One region of the Kineosporia succinea genome, then DNA from elsewhere that is predicted to be linked to it. Evidence: predicted binding sites of a transcription regulator. Region 1 holds the regulator's gene; each other region holds the start of a gene.

Region 1 (2,194 bases):
GAGCGCACCCGGCCCTCGCCCGAGCACTCCAGGCACGGGCTGGGGATCACGGTGCCGAAGCCCTGGCAGTTCACGCAGGCCTGGGTGGTCATGACCTGGCCGAGGAACGACCGGGCCACCCGCTGGGTCTGGCCGCGGCCCTTGCAGACGTCGCAGATCTCGGGCTGGGTGCCGGGCTGGCAGCAGCTGCCGCTGCAGACCGGGCAGACCACGGCGGTGTCGAGCTGCAGCTCGCGCTGACCGCCGAACGCCGCCTCGGCGAGGTCGATCTCGATCCGGATCAGGGCGTCCTGACCGCGGCGCTGACGGGGCACCGGGCCCCGTGCGCCCCCGGCGGCGCCGCCACCGAAGAAGGTCTCGAAGATGTCGGTGAAGCCGAACCCGGCCCCGAAACCGCCGTTGCCGTTGGGGTCACCCCCGGTGTCGTAGGCCTGACGCTTCTCCGTGCTGGAGAGAACCTCGTAGGCGCGGCCGACCTCCTTGAAACGCTCGGCCGCCTCCTCACTGGGGTTGACGTCCGGGTGCAGCTGACGTGCCAGCTTCCGGTACGCCTTCTTGATCTCCTCGGGGCTGGCCGTCCGGGAAACCCCGAGCACCTCGTAGTAATCGCTCACGGCGGTTGTGTTCTCTCCAGATCGGTGCAGTGAAAGAGTGCAAGGCGGTGCGGAATGCTACGGGACCCCCGGGTCTCAGGGCTCCGGGCCCCTGGCGATGCTCACGATGCCAGGATCCGGGACACGTACCGGGCGACGGCGCGTACGGCGGCCATCGTGTTCGGGTAGTCCATGCGGGTCGGGCCGAGAACGCCCAGGCGGGCGACGACCTCTCCCTGCGAGGCGTAACCGCTCGAGACGACCGATGCTTCCTGCAGGCCGATGTGAGCGGTCTCGCGGCCGATCAGCACGCCCACTCCCCCGGCGCCGTCGGCCATCTCGGTGAGCAGTTTGAGCAGCACCACGTGCTCCTCGATGGCCTCCAGCACCGGGCCGATGTTCTGCACGAAGTCCGGCCCGGAACGAGCCAGGTTGGCCGTGCCGGCCAGCACGATGCGTTCTTCGCGCTCGATGTTGAGCGAGTCCTCGAGGGCGTCGAGCACCGACCGCACCAGCGCGCGGTCGTTGTGGTCGAACTGCTCGGGCAGGCCGGCCACCAGGGCACTCACGTCGGTGAGCCGGCGCCCGGCGACGGCCTGGTTGAGCCGCCCCCGCAGCCCGGCCAACGTGTCCTCGGCGAACTCGGCCGTCATCGGCACGATGCGCTGCTCGACCCGGCCGGTGTTGGTGATGAGGATGACCAGCAGCCGCGTGGTGTCGAGCGCGACCAGCTCGACGTGCCGCACGGTGGAACGACTCAGCGACGGGTACTGCACCACCGCGACCTGACGGGTCAGCTGGGCGAGCAGGCGCACCGTGCGGTTGACCACGTCGTCCAGATCGACGGCACCGTCGAGCAGCGTCTGGATGGCCCGCTTCTCGGCCGTGGACAGCGGTTTCACACCGCTCAGCCGGTCGACGAACATGCGGTAGCCCTTGTCGGTGGGCACCCGGCCGGCGCTGGTGTGGGGCTGCGCGATGTAGCCCTCGTCTTCCAGGGCGGCCATGTCGTTGCGGATGGTGGCCGGGGAGACACCGAGTGAGTGCCGCTCGACCAGCGCTCTCGACCCGACCGGCTCCCGTGTCTCGACGTAGTCCTCGACAATGGCGCGCAGCACGGCGAGCTTGCGTTCCTCGCTCATGCCACCCACCTTTCTCCAACTCAGTCGCTGACCGTGACGGCCGGTGCGGAAACCCTGGCACTCACGCTGCCGGAGTGCCAGTTTACGTCCCCGGAGCGACCCGCGTGTGTCCCCGGCGGGTCGGCTAGGTCTCCTGGCGCCCCCTGGTTACCGTCCCGCCATGGTTCCCAGTCTGCCCAGGATGCCCGGTTCCGCGCGCGGCCCACAGGCCACAGGTGCACGAACAGGTGCATCAAAGGAGGGACGCGTGGGTGACCGGTACGCGGGGGACGTCCTGGCGAACGCCCGGGTCAAGCCGAAACTACGGGAAGAACCGGCCGTGGCCGGCCTGGTGGTCGAGGACGTGGAGACCGGCTGGGTCGGGGCCGTGGTGCGCACCGAGAAGAGCGGCGGAATGCACGTCGTGGTGCTCGAGGACCGTCGCGGTCGCACCCGGTCGTTCCCGCTCGGCCCGGGATT
Region 2 (2,194 bases), 2.6 Mb from region 1:
TTTCGGGGTGCGGCCGTGAGTGTCGGCGACCACGCGCAGGGGCTGACGGCCGGCCGGATTGCCGTCGGCGTCCCGCACCGTGAGCATCGGGTCGTCGGCGAGCACCGTGCCCACGCCGACCAGCATGGTGTCGACCTGGGCGCGCAGCCGGTGCACGTCGCCGCGGGCCTCGACGCTGGTGATCCACTGGCTGGTGCCGTCCTGGGCGGCGACCCGCCCGTCCAGCGTGGCCGCGAACTTCCAGGTGACGAACGGACGCCGGTTGCGCACCGCGGTCAGCCAGACCTCGTTGCCCTCGCCCGGTTCCAGACCCTGCACGGCCTCGTCCTCGAGCACGCCGATCTCGACCTCGATGCCGGCTTCCCGCAGTCTCTGGGCCCCTCCCCCGGCCGTGTCCGTCGGGTCGGGCACCGCGATCACGACCCGGCTGACGCCCGCCGCGATCAGGGCCTCGGAGCACGGCCCGGTGCGCCCGGTGTGGTCGCAGGGCTCGAGCGTGACCACGGCGGTGGTGCCCCGGGCCCGCCCGCCGGCCGCGTTCAGGGCGGCGACCTCGGCGTGCGGTCCCCCGGCCCGTTCGTGCCAGCCCTCGGCGACCACGGTGCCCGCCTCATCGAGGAGCACGCACCCCACGACCGGATTGGGCAGGGCCGTCGGCAGCCCCCGGGCCGCCACTTCGATCGCCCGGCGCATCGCTCGGATCTCGGCGTCGCTCGCCATTCGCAGTCCCGTCTCTCGGTCTGGGCAGGTGCCGGCCCCGCGGTCTTTCCCCCGGTCGGCCCGGCCCGCAGCCGGTCGGGGATCCTGACGGATGACCTGGTCAGACCCGATACTGGCAGGCGGGAATGGAGATCCCCCCGGTCCTGTTCCACTGCCGCCAGGGTGATTCTCGCCTGGTCATCCGTCGGAGCGACACCCTCGGGTGCATTATGCTGTTGGCACTCAACGGCAGAGAGTGCCAGCCCAGGCTTACAGGAGGACGACGTGCCCACGTACGTCTATGCGTGCACCGAGTGCAACCACGGCTTCGAGGCACAGCAGGCGTTCACCGACGACGCTCTGACCGAGTGCCCGGAGTGCGGCGGCAAGCTGCGCAAGGTCTTCAACTCGGTGGGCATCGTGTTCAAGGGCTCGGGCTTCTACCGCAACGACTCGCGCGGCTCGAACTCCAGCACCACCACCTCGTCCGACAGCAAGTCGACCACGACGTCGTCCGACTCCTCGAGCTCCTCGACCTCGTCCGACAGCAAGTCGTCCGGCAGCAAGTCGTCGGACTCCAAGTCGTCGAGCAGCACGCCGGCCTCCACGTCGGCGTCGAGCGGCAGCAGCGCCGCCTGAGCTGATCCGCCTTCCCACCCCCGCGCCCTCCGGGTCGCGGGGGTGGTCGCGTTGGGGGGCTTCCACAGGTGGGTCGGAGGCGGGGTTTTTCCACAGGGGGACGCGTGGGGGCGCCGGGGGCGGGACGGTTTCCCTAGCGTGGTGGGCATGGCAGTGACGGGTAAGGACGGGGTCGGATGGGTACCGGGGCGCTCGGGAGACCACCTGTTCGACGACGAAACACGCACCGACGCCTCTCGTCTCACTGATGCGGGGCACGAGTGGGACGACGACCTCCTCTCCCGGCCGCCCGGCTCCTCCCGGCCCGGCTCGTCCCGGCTGCCCAGCTCCTCCTGGCCTGGCTCCACCTGGCCCAGCTCCTCCTGGCCTGGCTCCACCTGGCCCGGCTCCTCCCGGCTGCCCGGCTCCTCCCGGCCCGGCTCCTCCCGGCCCGGCTCCACCTGGCCCGGCTCCTCCCGGCCGCTCAGCCCGACGGCCGACTGGCCACCGTCGGCCTGGTCGGACCCCCAACCGAAACCCAATGGGGCTCAGTGGTTGCGGCGACTCAAGGAGTCCCGGGCGCTGGCCCGGTACCGAGCGGTGAGGCACCCGCCAAGGCTCGGCAGCGGACGCGTCCGCACAGCCCGCCTTCTGCTGGCCCGCCACCGGCGCACCGTGTCGGTGGTGCTGGTGCTGCTCGCGATCTGGGTCACGGTGCGGGTGGCGGCTCCTGACCCACCGCGCACGCTGCCGGTCGTGGTGGCCGCGCGTGACCTTCCCAGCGGCACCCGGCTGACGGCCACCGACGTGAAAGTGGTGCAGTGGCCGGTCGATCTGGTGCCGGGCGGCACGCAGCCGAGTGCTCTTGCCTCACCGG
Region 3 (2,194 bases), 2.4 Mb from region 1:
CGCCGCGAGGCCGCGGCGGCGGCTGCCGCGGCCTCCCGCCCCGCCGACTGCGGTGGCACGAACGGCTCGCCCTCGTAGGTGTGCAGCAGGTTCTCCACGGCCGACAGGTCATGACACCGCGCCACCCGAACCCCGGCCTCGAGCAACAGCGGATGCACCTCGGCCGTGCGCCACCAGACCCAGCGCGGCCCCGCCGCCCCCGAACTGGCCGCAGCCGAGCTGGCCATCCGCGAACTGGCCGTCCCCGAACCGGCAGCGTGCGAACCGGTCGAGCCCAAACTGGTCGAGCCGGCGCCCGGCGCACCCCCGGACTCCAGCCGGGCGACCTCGGACGCCAGATCGCTCACCCGCGCCGGCGCCCCCACCGCGCGCCCCGACGCGTCGACCGCCTGCAACAGAAAGCCGGCGCCCGCCCGCACCACCAGAACCCGCCCCGCCGCGACCACGTCAGCAGCGGACAGCCCGCCGTTCACCGCACCGCCCGACACGAATCCCATGCTGCCACCGACCACCGACAGTCTTGGCGGCGCGCGGGTCCGGACCCGGTTCAGCGCTCAGGAGAACACTGCACGAACGGCCCTCCGGCACCGCCCGCGAGGTTTGCACTCACCAGGGTCGAGTGCTAATCATTGAACTAGCACTCTTCTAGTGAGAGTGACAGCTTTGCGAGTACGGCCAGGTGGATGAGGGCCGGTGCCGGGCGGGACAGGACCGTCGGGCGTCGTTCCGTCCGTCGCGGGCATCTCCCTGGCCAGCAACCCACCCACGTGGAGGGAACACCACACGATGGCCAAGATCATCGCGTTCGACGAGGAAGCCCGTCGCGGCCTCGAGCGGGGCATGAACCAGCTCGCCGACGCCGTCAAGGTGACCCTTGGGCCGAAGGGCCGCAACGTCGTTCTGGAGAAGAAGTGGGGCGCCCCCACGATCACCAACGACGGTGTGAGCATCGCCAAGGAGATCGAGCTCGAGGACCCCTACGAGAAGATCGGCGCCGAGCTGGTCAAGGAGGTCGCGAAGAAGACGGACGACGTCGCGGGTGACGGCACCACCACCGCCACCGTGCTCGCCCAGGCTCTTGTTCGCGAGGGTCTGCGCAACGTCGCCGCCGGCGCCAACCCGATGGCCCTGAAGAAGGGCATCGAGGCGGCTGTGACGGCCGTCAGCGCCGAGCTCCTCGCGCAGGCCAAGGAGGTCGAGACGAAGGAGCAGATCGCTGCTACCGCGTCCATCTCCGCCGCTGACCCCGCGATCGGCGAGCTCATCGCCGAGGCGATGGACAAGGTCGGCAAGGAAGGCGTCATCACCGTCGAGGAGAGCAACACCTTCGGGCTCGAGCTCGAGCTCACCGAAGGTATGCGCTTCGACAAGGGCTACATCTCCGGTTACTTCGTGACCGACCCGGAGCGTATGGAGGCCGTCCTCGACGACCCGTACATCCTCCTGGTCGAGGGCAAGATCAGCACGGTCAAGGACCTGCTGCCCCTGCTCGAGAAGGTCATCCAGAGCGGCAAGCCGCTCGCGATCATCGCCGAGGACGTCGACGGCGAGGCGCTGTCGACCCTGGTCGTCAACAAGATCAAGGGCACGTTCAAGTCGATCGCCGTCAAGGCGCCCGGCTTCGGCGACCGCCGCAAGGCCATGCTGCAGGACATCGCGATCCTGACCGGTGGCCAGGTCATCTCCGAGACCGTCGGCCTCAAGCTCGAGACCGCCGGCCTGGAGCTCCTGGGCCAGGCCCGCAAGGTCGTCATCACCAAGGACGAGACCACGATCGTCGAGGGTTCCGGTGACGCCGAGCAGATCGCCGGCCGCGTCAGCCAGATCCGCAACGAGATCGAGGCCAGCGACTCCGACTACGACCGCGAGAAGCTGCAGGAGCGCCTGGCCAAGCTGGCCGGCGGTGTTGCGGTCATCAAGGCCGGAGCGGCCACCGAGGTGGAGCTCAAGGAGCGCAAGCACCGCATCGAAGACGCGGTCCGCAACGCCAAGGCTGCCGTCGAAGAGGGCATCGTGGCCGGTGGTGGCGTCGCGCTGCTGCAGGCTTCGGTCGTCGCCTTCGGCAAGCTCGAGCTGACCGGCGACGAGGCCACTGGCGCCAACATCGTCAAGGTCGCCGTCGAGGCCCCGCTCAAGCAGATCGCGATCAACGCCGGTCTCGAGGGTGGCGTCGTGGCGGAGAAGGTGCGCAACC

Evidence for each region. The regulator HrcA, encoded in region 1, represses chaperone genes, less so after heat shock. The targets are predictions, from matches to a motif close to GNTNGCACTCGGNNNNNCCGAGTGCNANC.
Region 2: the regulator HrcA is predicted to act here: its motif matches at 935-963, upstream of J2S57_RS07560 (FmdB family zinc ribbon protein).
Region 3: the regulator HrcA is predicted to act here: its motif matches at 599-627, upstream of groL (chaperonin GroEL).

The regions. Positions count from the first base shown of each region.
Region 1 is NZ_JAUSQZ010000001.1:4,325,056-4,327,249, reverse strand. Features, by position in the region: gene dnaJ (molecular chaperone DnaJ) at 1-614, opposite strand, end outside; gene hrcA (heat-inducible transcriptional repressor HrcA) at 716-1,735, opposite strand; gene J2S57_RS18660 (DUF3097 domain-containing protein) at 1,983-2,194, shown strand, end outside.
Region 2 is NZ_JAUSQZ010000001.1:1,712,455-1,714,648, forward strand. Features, by position in the region: gene ribD (bifunctional diaminohydroxyphosphoribosylaminopyrimidine deaminase/5-amino-6-(5-phosphoribosylamino)uracil reductase RibD) at 1-720, opposite strand, end outside; gene J2S57_RS07560 (FmdB family zinc ribbon protein) at 985-1,338, shown strand; gene J2S57_RS07565 (SAF domain-containing protein) at 1,486-2,194, shown strand, end outside.
Region 3 is NZ_JAUSQZ010000001.1:1,918,189-1,920,382, reverse strand. Features, by position in the region: gene J2S57_RS08470 (bifunctional 3'-5' exonuclease/DNA polymerase) at 1-497, opposite strand, end outside; gene groL (chaperonin GroEL) at 787-2,194, shown strand, end outside.